DNA from 4 places in the Actinoplanes sp. 13 genome. Region 2 is predicted to be linked to each of the others. Evidence: riboswitches for the same ligand, from Rfam matches in the RefSeq annotation. Region 2 holds a riboswitch; each other region holds the start of a gene.
The links. A riboswitch is a leader RNA that binds a small molecule or an ion and turns the genes downstream of it on or off. The one in region 2 is predicted to bind cyclic di-AMP.
Positions count from the first base shown of each region.

Region 1: another riboswitch for cyclic di-AMP. It lies ahead of AC0NH5_RS20065 (C40 family peptidase); the one in region 2 lies ahead of AC0NH5_RS33780 (transglycosylase family protein).
Region 3: another riboswitch for cyclic di-AMP. It lies ahead of AC0NH5_RS19355 (C40 family peptidase); the one in region 2 lies ahead of AC0NH5_RS33780 (transglycosylase family protein).
Region 4: another riboswitch for cyclic di-AMP. It lies ahead of AC0NH5_RS27590 (transglycosylase family protein); the one in region 2 lies ahead of AC0NH5_RS33780 (transglycosylase family protein).

Region 1 is NZ_JBVYOQ010000009.1:106,563-109,676, reverse strand. Features, by position in the region: gene AC0NH5_RS20080 (cytochrome ubiquinol oxidase subunit I) at 1-278, opposite strand, end outside; gene AC0NH5_RS20075 (BlaI/MecI/CopY family transcriptional regulator) at 351-698, shown strand; gene AC0NH5_RS20070 (M56 family metallopeptidase) at 695-1,591, shown strand; cyclic di-AMP (ydaO/yuaA leader) riboswitch at 1,674-1,803, shown strand; gene AC0NH5_RS20065 (C40 family peptidase) at 1,820-2,788, shown strand; gene AC0NH5_RS20060 (ATP-binding protein) at 2,950-3,114, shown strand, end outside.
Region 2 is NZ_JBVYOQ010000025.1:104,391-107,504, reverse strand. Features, by position in the region: gene menC (o-succinylbenzoate synthase) at 1-674, shown strand, start outside; cyclic di-AMP (ydaO/yuaA leader) riboswitch at 826-1,003, shown strand; gene AC0NH5_RS33780 (transglycosylase family protein) at 1,002-1,550, shown strand; gene AC0NH5_RS33775 (alpha/beta fold hydrolase) at 1,618-2,445, opposite strand; gene AC0NH5_RS33770 (transaminase) at 2,458-3,114, opposite strand, start outside.
Region 3 is NZ_JBVYOQ010000008.1:252,804-255,917, reverse strand. Features, by position in the region: gene AC0NH5_RS19355 (C40 family peptidase) at 281-1,096, opposite strand; cyclic di-AMP (ydaO/yuaA leader) riboswitch at 1,103-1,275, opposite strand; gene AC0NH5_RS19350 (MurT ligase domain-containing protein) at 1,671-2,891, shown strand; gene AC0NH5_RS19345 (type 1 glutamine amidotransferase) at 2,881-3,114, shown strand, end outside.
Region 4 is NZ_JBVYOQ010000016.1:142,732-145,845, reverse strand. Features, by position in the region: gene AC0NH5_RS27595 (saccharopine dehydrogenase family protein) at 1-1,047, opposite strand, end outside; cyclic di-AMP (ydaO/yuaA leader) riboswitch at 1,241-1,404, shown strand; gene AC0NH5_RS27590 (transglycosylase family protein) at 1,389-1,970, shown strand; gene AC0NH5_RS27585 (YybH family protein) at 2,027-2,392, opposite strand; gene AC0NH5_RS27580 (LysR family transcriptional regulator) at 2,463-3,114, shown strand, end outside.

The DNA of each region.
Region 1 (3,114 bases), on a different contig from region 2:
GGCCCGAACACGTCGCCGTAGAACCGGGCGAACGCGCTCCACCCCAGGCCGAACTGGAATTCCTGCACGAGCCCGGTCACCACGCCCACCGCGAACGTGACGATCAGCAGCTTGCCGACGAACTTCGTCAGCAGCAGGAGGCGTTCCCGCCCGGTCCGCATCCAGGCCAGGTGCAGTCCCGCGGCCGTGCAGGCCAGGGCGATCGACACCGGCACGAACAGGTAGTGGTAGATCGTCACGACCGCGAACTGCAGTCGCGTCAGGTCGAGCACATCCATGACAGCCCCCTACGACGTCTCGTAGTAGATACTACGTCGTGTAGTACGACACGGTGCAGTAGGATGGGACACATGGCGATGGGGGACCTCGAACGCGAGGTCATGACGAAGTTGTGGGACGCGCGCGAGCCGCTCACCGTCCGGCAGGTGCACGAGCTGCTCAGCCGGGACCGCGACCTGGCGTACACGACCGTGATGACCGTCCTCGACCGGCTCGCCAAGAAGGGCCTGGTCCTGCAGCAGAAAGCCGACCGGGCATACCGGTACGCCCCGGCGCAGACCCGCGAGGAGATGACCGCCGGTTTGATGCTGGACGCGCTCAGCGCCAGCCCCGACCAGGACGCCGCCCTGGCCTACTTCCTCGGGCAGCTGCCCCCGGAAGCGATCGAAGCGGCGATGAAGCGCACCACCGAGAGGTGACCGCCCTCCTGCTCGGCGCGCTGGGGCTCACCCTCTCCCTGGTGGTGCCCGGCATCCTGGCGAGCGCCCGCTGGCCCGACCGCGCCCCGGTCGCCGCGGTGCTGCTCTGGCAGTCGCTCACCCTGACCGCGGTGCTCTGTGCCCTCGGCGTCGTGCTCGCCGCTCCCGAGGAGCTCACCCGGGCAGCCGGCGCCCGGCACCCGGAGACGGTGGCCGCACTCCTGTTCTCCCTCGCGGTGGCCGCCATCATCGTGATCCGGCTGCTGATCTCGCTCGGCAAGGTCAGCTACCGGGCCCGGGCCCGGCGCGCCCGGCACCGCACGCTGGTCGACCTGCTCGACCGGATGGAGCGCCAGGACGAGGTGCGCGTCCTCGACGGCCCGCTCCCGCTGGCCTACTGCGTGCCCGGCCGGTCCCCGCGCGTCGTGCTCAGCGACGGCGTCCTACGGGTCCTCGACGCCGCGCAGATCGACGCGGTCCTGGCCCACGAGCGGGCCCACCTGCGGCACCACCACGAGTTGGTGATGGAGTCGTTCACCGCCTTCTACCAGGCGGTCCCTCGGCATCTGCGGAGCAAGAAGCCGCTGGACGCCGTACACCTGCTGCTGGAGATGGTGGCCGACGACGCCGCGCGGCGCCGCACCGGGCCCCAGCCGCTGCGGGCCGCGTTGTCCCGCCTGGCCGACGCCGTCCCGCTGACCGAGGGGGTCACCGCGGACCCGGCGGGGGAGTCCCGGCGGCGGCGCCTGGCCCGCCTGGACGGCCCGGCGCACACGTCCACCCTGCTCACGGTGGCCGGCGCCGGTGCCGCAGCCGGACTGCTGGTGTTACCCACCGTGATCCTCGTGGTGCCCTGGCTGGACGCGGCCCTCAATGCGTGGCCGATCAGGTGATCCCGCGCTTCCAGTCACACCCATGATCCGAGTACGGTGGTGCCCGGTCCGGCAGCCCCCCGTCGTCCAACCCGGCCGATCTGACGGACCACCGCCTAAATGCGACACGCATGTCGGGGACCCAGGTAACCGGGGTGAAGCCGTGCAAACGGCCGGGTGTCCTTCCCGCCCGAACCCGTCAGCTAACCCGGTCGGCGGCTGAGCAGGAAGAAAGGACAACGCACCTACGTGAAACGTCTGCTGCGCGGGCTCGCCTGCGTCGTGGCCGCCGCCGGGCTCGTCCTCACCGGACCGGCCGCGGCCCACGCCGAGCCCACGCCCTCCAGTGTCGAGAAGCAGATCGACGAGGAGTGGAACAAGCTCGAACCCGTCATCGAGCAGTACAACGACGTGCACGGCAAGCTGATCAAGCTGCGCAAGCAGCAGAGGCAGCTGGAGAAGACCCTGGCGCCGCTGCAGGCCCAGGTGGACGCCGCGATGGTCGAGGTCCGTGGCCTCGCGGTCGACGCCTACATGCAGGGTCCGCCGAGCACGCTCAACGCGATGCTGATGAGCGGTTCACCGACCGGCCTGGCCGAGAGGCTCACCCTCCTCGACCAGCTGGCGTTCAACCAGAAGCAGTCCATCGCCGACGTGGCGCGGCTGCGTGACAAGTACGCCGCCGACAAGGCGAAGGTCGACCAGCTCGAGTCCGAGATCGCCGTCCGCGACACCGACCTGGCGTCGCGGAAGAAGACGATCGAAGGCGAGATCGACGACCTGCAGAAGCTGCGGATCCGGGCGTACGGCACCGCGGACGTCGACGACGGGCCGCTGCGCACCGGGCCCTGCCCGGTGACGTACACCAACGACAAGGGCGGTCGCGCGGCCCAGAAGGCGTGCGACCTGATCGGCAAGCCCTACGTCTTCGGCTCCAACGGACCGAACAGCTACGACTGTTCGGGCCTGACACAGGAGGCGTGGGGATCGGTCGGCGTCCACCTCGAGCACTACACGAAAGCCCAGTGGGGCTCGACGAGGTCGGTCAGCAGAGCCGAGTTGAAACCGGGTGACCTGGTCTTCTACTACTCGGACCTGCATCACGTCGCCCTCTACATCGGCGGCGGCAAGGTGGTGCACGCCCCGCACACGGGAGACCACGTGCGGATGGCGTCGATCGACCGGGGCCCGATCGCCGGCTATCGCCGACCAGGCTGATCAAGCCTGCTGCAAACGGTCGCGGTCGCTTTCGGGCCGCGGCCGTTTCGTCTTTTCTGGTACGCGCCACGCGTTCCGTCCCGGGGAAGGTCGCGGCCATCCATGCCCGCACCGGGCCGTCAGGCGCATCCCGCTCCCGGGCCGGGGCATAATCGCCTTCCATGAGCGACGCCTTGATCGACAGCCTCACCGCCGCGGTGCGGGCCCGCCCCGACGACCTTCCGCTGCGGCTGCACCTGGCCGAGATGCTGGTGGCCGCGGGCCGGGGCGCCGAGGCGATCGCTCACGCCGCCCAGATTCTCGCCCGGGAACCCGGCAACAGCACC
Region 2 (3,114 bases):
ATGATCTGCTCGCCCAGGTCGCTGCGCGCGTGGCGGAGGGCTATCGGCGCGTCAAGCTGAAGATCGCCCCGGGTTGGGACGTGGAACCGGTCCGCGCGGTCCGATCCGCTTTTCCGTCCGTGCCTGTGCACGTCGATGCGAATGGAGCCTATCGCGCTTCTGATTTCGCCGTCTTTCGTGAATTGGACCACTGCGGACTGCTGATGATCGAGCAGCCTTTCGCGCCGCGTGACTTTGTGACGCATGCCGCATTGCAGAAAACGGTGGACACGCCGATCTGCCTGGACGAGTCCCTCGAAGAGGTGGACGACGTGGTCACCGCGCTGCGGCTCGCAGCCGGCCGGATCCTGAATCTGAAGGTCTCCCGGATGGGTGGGCTCACCGCGGCGGTCCGCGCTCATGACCTCGCCCACTCGGAGGGTGTCCCGGTGTGGTGCGGCGGGATGCACGAGTTCGGCATCGGCCGGGCCGCGAACGTCGCCCTCAGTGCCCTGCCCGGCTTCACTCTTCCGTCCGACGTGTCCGGTTCTGATAAGTATTACGCCCGTGATGTCACCACGCGGCCGATTGTCTGTGTGGATGGTTTCGTCGACGTTCCGGCGGAGGCGGGGCTCGGCCGGGAGGCGGATCTGGAGTTCCTCTCGGCGCATACCGTCGATCACCTGAAGCTGTGAATCCGGCTTCTCGGGAATAAGCCGTTTTGCCCGGTGCTAACAAGATCAAAGCGGGCAAATATTGAGAAGGAAGTCACTATCCCGGGTGTAAAACTTGGCTTTCGGCGGCCCGACGTGGTTACCGTCGTGCCGTCCCGCAATGGCGGGCACCGTGGACGGACCGCCGAATCCCGCCGCCGGCCACGGACACGAAACTCAGGCGGGAGCGGGGGACCCAAGTTTTTCGGCGCGTGAATTGTCCGCGTCTCGGGGTGAAGCCGTATTTTTCCACGGCCGGGCCACTCTGCCCGAACCCGACAGCTCACCTCGTAGGCGTGGAGGAAATCCATGTCTCGTATCGGTAGACGAACGCGCCTTGCCCTCGGTCTGGCGACCGTGGCCGTGACCGGAGCGGGCGTCCTGCTCGGCCCGGCACCGGCCTCCGCGGCCCGCCAGGTCAACTGGGACGTTGTCGCCAAGTGTGAGTCCGGCGGCAGGTGGCACATCAACACCGGCAACGGGTATTACGGCGGCCTGCAGTTCAGCCGCAGCACCTGGCTGGCCAACGGTGGCGGCAAGTACGCCCCGACCGCCAACCGGGCCACCAAGGCCGAGCAGATCAAGGTCGCGAACAAGCTCTACAAGAAGCGGGGCCTCAAGCCCTGGCCGACGTGCGGCAAGAAGTCCGGCGTCTACAAGGCCACGAAGGCCGCGAAGAAGAAGGCCGTGGTCAAGCCCAGCGGCAAGGTCTACGTGGTCCGCTCGGGTGACACGCTCGCCTCGATCGCCAAGAAGTACAAGGTCAAGGGCGGTTGGCGGACGCTGTACCGGCTGAACACCGACCGGCTCGACAGCCCGAGCCTGATCTTCAAGGGTCAGCGCCTGCGCCTGGCCTGACCGTTCCCGCCCAGATCAGTGTGTGAAGTTCGGGCTCGAATCGAGCCCGAACTTCACACACCTGACGTCAAGCGCGGGCCAGCCACTCCAGGGCCGGGACCGCCTCGGTAGCCAGCACCGAGATGTGGCCGGCGCCGGCGACGATCCGCAACTCCGCCCCGGGGATGCGGTCGGCCAGCCAGCTGCTGTGCGAGCTCGGCACCACCGCGTCGGCGCCGCCGTGCACCAGCCGGACCGGCGCGGTGATCGTGGCCGGGTCGAAGCCCCACGGTCCGGCGTTCGCGAGGTCGTCGTCGATCAGCGGGGCCGGGCCGCCCGCCGTCGCGGGCTCCACCACGCTGCCGAACCAGCCCCAGTCGCCCTCCAGGGCCGTCCAGTCGTCCGGGGTGAAATCGGGTTCGCCGTCGCCCCCCGCCGCGTGGGCCTCCTTGGCCGCGCGCCCGGCGGCGGCCGCGCCCAGCGACGCCAGACCGGCGGGGCCCATGCCGGCGAACCAGTCGAGGCCGGTCGCGCCGAACGGGGCCAGACCGGAGATGCTGACCGCCGCAGTGACCCGGCCGGGCAGCAGCGCCGCGCAGGCGAGGGCGTGCGGGCCGCCGCTGGAATGGCCGAGCACGGCGAACTGCCGCACGCCGAGCCGGTCGGCGACGGCGGCCGCCAACCCGGCGGCGGAGGCCATGTCGCGGCCGGGCGCAGCCGTGGAGCCGCCGTAACCGGGCCTGTCGTACGAGATGAACCGCACCCCGAGCCGCCGCGCCGCCTCGAACAGCGGGCGCGGCGGGACACCGACGTTGGGTGTGCCGTGATGCCACATGACCACCCGGTCGCCGTCGCCCCACCCGTACGCGTGCAGGATCCGCCCGTCCGCGGTGCTGACGTCAGTCTCGGTGATCACCCGGAGACCGTCTCACGTCAGCTCGCGCAGCGCCGCCCCGAAGACCTCGTGGTGCCGGGCCACGTCGGCAGCCGAGGTGTCCGGGCACATCAGCGCCATGTTGTGGAACGGGGTGAGCAGAACGCCCCGGTTGGCCAGGTAGACGTGCAGGAAATCCTCCAGCTCGGGGTCCGCGATCGCCGCCGACTCGGTGCCGGTGCGCGGGGCGGGACTGGTGAACCGGTATTCGACGCGGGCGCCGAGACGGCTCACGGACCACGGTAGGTCGTACCCCGCAATGATCTTCTCCAGACCGTCGGCGAAGGCCGATGCCGTCTCGATCATCGTGGCGAACGCGGCGTCGGTGAGCACGTCCTGCAAGGTGGCCCGCGTCGCGGCCATCGACACCGGATTGCCGGCCAGCGTGCCGCCGACCCCGCCCATGTCCACCAGGTCGAGATCGCCGCGCCCGCTGAGCGCGTCCGCGAGCTGGGCGCTCAGGCCGTACGCCCCGACGGGCACGCCGCCACCGATCGCCTTGCCGATCGTCACCACGTCCGGATCCAGGCCCCAGAACGCGGTGGCGCCGCCCGGGCCCGCCGAGAACGTGTGCGTCTCGTCGTTGATCAGGTACGTCCCGTACCGCCGGGTCAGCTCCCGCACCCCGGCCAGATATCCGTCCTCCGGCAG
Region 3 (3,114 bases), on a different contig from region 2:
GGAGCGCCCCGGGGAGCAAATTGGAGCGGGCTCGCGACAAAAGTGACCCCGGCCGGCTCTCGGTGCGGCCCGGATCTCTCCCCACAGCTCCGGGAAGCCGGCGGAACAACCATGGCAGCCGGCCGTCAACGGAAACGCCTGTGGGGTGTGACCCGAACCGGGCCACACCCCACAGGCGTGTCTGTTCCTTACTTGTCGCGGCGCTGCGGTCCCGCGCGGTGCCACCACACCGCCGCGGGAGGCAAGGATCGCACCTTACTTACTGCGCCGCTGTGCCACGTCAGGCGACGAGACGCCGCACGACGTAGTTCTTGCTCCACATCTTGTGCTTCCCGACCCGGGCGCCACTGTGCGGCGAGTCGTAGATGTACCCGTTCCCGGCGTAGATCCCGGCGTGATAGCCGTACGACCCGTTCCGGAACACGATCAGGTCACCGATCCGCTTGTTGCTCTTGGCGACCGCCTTGCCGTACTTCTGCTGCGAGTTCGCCTTGTGCGGCAGCGACTTGCCCGCCGCCTTCTTGTAGACGTACTTCGTGTAACCCGAGCAGTCGAACCGGCTCGGGCCGGACGCGCCGTACAGGTACAGAGCGCCCTTGTGCCTCTTCGCCTCCGCCAGGATCTTCGCGCCGCTGGCCTTCACGGTGATCTTGACCTTGGTCGTGGTCACCTGCTTGAAGCCGGACCCGGTGAAGACGGTACGGGTCCACGCCGTGTTCTTCGGCTTGGCGGCGAGCGTGACCGTCCCGTTCTGGTTCCGGACGGCCTCGGTGTCCCAGGTCCGCCATGCTCCGTTGCTGTAACCCTGGAGCCGGACGGTGCCCTTGGCGATCTTGCCGGTCCGCGGGTCGATGACCTTGGCGGTGACCTTGAGAGTGGAGCCCCACTTGACGCTCCGGGTGCTGGCCTTCGCGGACAGCTTGGGCGTCACCGTCGCCGCGGCCGCCGAGACGGCGGTGACCGGGGTGACACCGGCAGCGGAGGCGGCCGAAGTGGTCACCAGCTGTCCGGCGCAGAGGCAGAGGCCCAGGGAGAGTGCGACAGTGCCGGTGCCGGCCGACAGGCGGCGGCCCCGGCGCGAACTGTGTTCGCCCACGGTAGAGAGTTCCCTCCGGCACGCCTGCGAGGTTAGCTGTCGGGTTCGGGCGGGAAGGTTGCCCGGCCGCCGAGGCGGCTTCACCCCAAGGTCACCCCCTGGTGCGTCACGTGGAGCCGTGACGCGGGACGGACCGCTGTTGGGTCCCCCGTCCCTGCCCCCGAATGCCTTCATGTGTCTTCGGTACCGGGTGGTCGCGCCGTCCAGCTCGGGGCAGGGCTCGGCGTGAACCGAACCGGCGCGACCGGCGAGCGGTTGCTGCCGGCCCAACCTTGCTACCTGAACCGCGCCATGATCGTCACCGTGTGCATCCTCACGCTCGGTAATTGGCCACACTGCCCCTGTCCAGTTTGTTGCCACCGCGTGACAAATGCCGTTACCTCCTGGAGCTGACCGAATACGCGCCGTCTAAGGTTACGGGTGAAACAGAACACATAAAACGTCGCGGGAGAACCGGGAGCGTGACCAGCCCACCCGGACCGGCGAAAACGTCCGTGGAACGATGATCTTGACCGTCTGGCAACGTGGCGTGACTTTTGCTTCCGGTACCCTCGCTGGCGTGACGGACGGGAAGATGCCTCTCATCGCCAAGGTCGCGACCTCCGTGTCGAAGACCGCTGCGGCGCTCTCCAGGGCCGCGGGCCGCGGCGACGGCTCGGTGATCGGCGGCTGGATCGGCCTGAAGATCGATCCCGACCTGCTCAAGCACCTCGCCTCCGGCCGGGCCGTGGCGCTCGTCTCCGGCACCAACGGCAAGACCACCACGACCCGGTTCGCCGCGGCGGCAGTCGGCTATCTGGGCCGGGTCGCCACCAACTCCTTCGGCGCGAACATGCCCACCGGCCACACCTCGGCACTGGCGAAAGAGGGGCACACCCCGTTCGCCGTGCTGGAGGTGGACGAGCACTATCTCGCCCAGGTGATCGACGCCACCGATCCGCGGGTGGTGGCGCTGCTCAACCTCTCCCGGGACCAGCTCGACCGGGCCAAGGAGGTGGCGATGATGGCGCAGATGTGGCGGGTGGCGCTGGCGAACCACCCCGACATCCGGGTGGTGGCCAACGCCGACGACCCGATGGTCGTCTGGGCCGCGAGCAGCAGCCCGCAGGTCACCTGGTTCAGCGCCGGCCAGCGCTGGCTGGACGACTCGTTCGTCTGCCCGGAGAGCGGCCACCCGATCGAACGGGCAAACGGCGACTGGTGGTGCACCGGCTGCCCGCTGCGCCGCCCCCGGCCGCACTGGACGGTCGAGGACGAAGGCGTGATCGACCCGCGCGGCGACTGGCATCTGGTCAAGCTCCAGCTCCCCGGCAAGGTCAACATCGGGAACGCGGCCACCGCGCTCGCCGTCGCCGCCGAGTTCGGGGTTCGCCCGATCGAGGCCCTTCCCCGCCTCTCCCAGGTGACGTCGATCGCGGGTCGCTACGCGCAGGTGGACCGGGACGGCCGCAACATCCGGCTGCTGCTGGCGAAGAACCCGGCCAGCTGGCTGGAGGCCTTCGACATGGCCGATCACGCCCCCACGCTGCTGTCCATCAACGCCCGCGACCCCGACGGCCTGGACACCTCGTGGCTGTGGGACGTCGACTTCTCCCCGCTGCGCACCCGCCCGGTGCTGATCACCGGCGACCGTGCGTACGACCTGGCCGTCCGGCTCCAGGTGAACCAGGTGCCGTTCCGGCACGTACTCAGTTTCGACGAGGCGTTGCGCGCGGTACCGCCCGGCCGCCTCGAAGTGATCGCCAACTACACGGCGTTCCAGGACATCCGAGCGGAGTTGGACCGTGTCAACTGAGGCCCTTCGGATCGTGTGGATCTACCCCGATCTGCTTTCCACCTACGGCGACCGGGGCAACCTGCTGATCCTGGCGCACCGGGCGGCCGCCCGCGGCGTCCCGGTCGAGACCTACGAGGTCCGCTCCGACCAGCCGATGCCGTCCACCGCCGACATCTATCTGATCGGCGGCGGCGAGGACGGCCCGCAGGCGCTCGCCGCGCAGCGGCTGATCACCGACGGC
Region 4 (3,114 bases), on a different contig from region 2:
TCCTTTCGCCCGGAAGCGTGCCGTGTAGCGCGACCCGTCCGTCGTGGTGGTGAAGATGTCCATGGTGAAGCGCCCGTTCTGCTGGGTCTGCTCGCTCGGGCCCGAACCCGGTTTCGGCAGCACGCGGTCCAGCACGAACCGGGTCGGCGGCAGCGCCCAGCCGAGGATCAGGCCGCTCATCGCCAGCTTGGTGGCGTGGGCGACGAGCGCGGAGCCGACCCGCAGCACCTCGCGGTAGCGGAACCGGCGGCCGTACGCCCAGCCCTGCAGGGCGTTGCTGCGCCGCACCACACGGGTGTTGTAGGACGCCATGACGAACGGCGCGAGGTGCCCGCGCACGCTCGGATCCACCTCGGACGGGGCGAGAGTCAGCATGTCCGGCTGCCGGCCCAGATCCGGTTCCGTGGCCCGGTCGGGACTCAGCGAGTACGGGCTGGCGCCGATCTTGCGCAGTCGCTGGTCCTTCTTCATGACGTCGACCTGGTGGCGCATCGAGTCGATCGTGCCGCCGCTCACCCCTCCCCGCATGCTCGTCACCACCAGCGTGGTGTCCGTCAGTTCCCCCGCGTTCTCGGCCTGCACCTGCTGATGCAGCACGTACACCCCGATGTCGGACGGGATCGAATCGAAACCGCACGAATGCACGATCCGTGCCCCGGTGCGCTTCGCGATCTCATGGTTCTCGTCGATGCTGTTCCGTGCGAACAGGACCTCGCCGGTCAGGTCCACGTAGTCGGTGCCCGCTTCGGCGCAGGCGTGCGCCAGAGTCCGGCCGTACTTCGCGTAAGGGCCGACAGTGGTGATGACCACCCGCGTGCGGCCGGCCATCGTGGCCAGCGCATCCACGTCGCCAGCATCCGCCACGATGATCGGCCAGTCCACACCGAGGCGTGAGCGAACCGCCTCGAGCTTCTCGGCTGAGCGCCCTGCCAGCGCGATCCGGACGCTGGCCGGGGCGTGGGCGGCGAGGTGCCGTGCCGTAAGGACACCCACGAAACCCGAGGCGCCGTAGACGATGACGTCGAGGTCACGCTGTTGATCGCTCATGAATGCCGATTGTGCACCGTCACCCCTACTCGCGGGTAGCTCTAAAGTTTGCCGAGTTAGACCCACAAGAGGGGATTTGAGCCGTTAATTTGGGATCACAAGGTCACCTATCCCCGTGTAAAGGCTTGGCCGGCGTCGTCGGCCGGTGACCACCGTAGGCAGTCCGCAGTGGCGGACACCGTGGCCGGAACGCCGAGTCCAGCCGCCGACCACGGTCGAGAGAAAACACAAGGCATGGAGCGGGGGACCCAAGAGTTCCTCGGCGCTGATGCGCCTCGGGGTGAAGCCGCGTCCTCGCGGCCGGGCACCTCTGCCCGAACCCGACAGCTGACCTCGCAGGCGTGGAGGACAAGTTCATGATGCAGATCAAAAAGCGGGTTCGTCATGCCCTCGGCGTCGTTGCCGTCGGGCTTGCCGGGGCTGGAGCCGTCGTGATGCTCGAAGCCCCCGCCGCCGCCACACCGTCCCCGCGTTTCAGCGTCAACTGGGACGCGATCGCCCACTGCGAGTCCGGTGGGAACTGGAGAATCAACACCGGCAACGGCTATTACGGTGGCCTCCAGTTCAGTCGCGGAACGTGGCGAGCTTACGGAGGCACGCAGTACGCGAGGACCGCCAATCTGGCCACCAGGGCCGAACAGATCACGATCGCCGAACGCGTACTGCGCGGCCAGGGCATCGGCGCCTGGCCGCACTGCGGGAAACGCCACGCATACAAGCCGCAGCGTGCGTCCACCGTGCGGCGGTCGTCACCCACCGCGAGCGGCAACACCCGCGTTCACGTGGTGCGCCCCGGCGACACCCTCGCGGGCATCGCCAACCGGTATGACGTTCCCGGGGGCTGGCGTGCCCTGTACCGGGCGAATCAGGGTGTGCTGGACAGTCCGCATCGTCTGTACGCAGGTCAGCGGATTTCTCTCTGACTTCGGGTCGGCCTGCGGGGCGTCGTCCCACCCCGCAGGCCGGCGCGCCTGCCGCATCACCGCTGCGGCTGGACGAACTCCGGCTGATCGAGCACCCGCAGCCAGCTCCCGTCCGGCTGGCGTCGCGCCACCTGGGCCCGCGCCCCCGACCCGTCCTTCGGCGGCGTGGACGTCAACGCCAGGTCACCGCTGATCAGCGTGGGCAGCGGATCCTCCGGCTCAAGCTGCGGCATCTTCGGCAGCAGCTCATCCCACAGCTCCCGGATGGCCTGACGCCCTCGCGTCTGACTGCCCGGCGGAAAGGCCATCACGGCGTCCTCCTCGTAGAGAAGGGCGAGACCCTCGGCGTCTTTCGCGTTCGCACGCTCCACGAACAGCCGGGTCAGATCCTCAGGTTGCTTCGCCACATCACGATCGGTCATGTCTCCACCCTGCCGTCGGCGCAGTGAGAAGTCCAACGCATAGTTCTCATGGCATCTACAATCTTCGCTCATGGATCTGCGACAGTTGGAATACTTCATCGCAGTCGCCGAGACGGCCAACTTCACCCGCGCCGCCGAGCGCGTGCACATCACCCAGTCCGGGGTGAGCGCCCAGATCAAAGCCCTGGAACACGAGCTCGGCACCCGCCTCTTCGACCGCAGCGGCCGCACCGCGAGACTCACCCAGGCCGGCGAGGTCGCTCTCCGTCACGCGCGCGCCGCCCTCGACGCCGCCGCCGACCTCCGCGACGCGATCGACGACGTCAACGGCCTGATCCGCGGCCGTCTCACGATCGGCATGGTGATCGGCTGCGAGGTGGCACCCCTCTTCGACGCGCTCGCCGCCTTCCACCGGGACCACCCCGACATCGAACTTGAACTGGAGGAGGCGAACTCCGACACCCTGGTCGCCGGGGTGCGCTCCGGAAATCTCGACATCGCTCTGGTTGGCCTCGCCGGTAAGCCCCCGGAGCATCTGGCGGCCCAGGTGATCGCCACAGAACGCCTGGTCGCCCTCACTCCACCAGACACCGAGGCGGCGCGCCGGGGGCGATTGGCGGTGACTGGGCTCTCCGCGTACCCCATCATTTCTTTGCCCGTGGGAACCGGCATCCGCAACGTTCTCGACCAGGCCCGCGCCGCGCTCGACATCAATCCGGCGG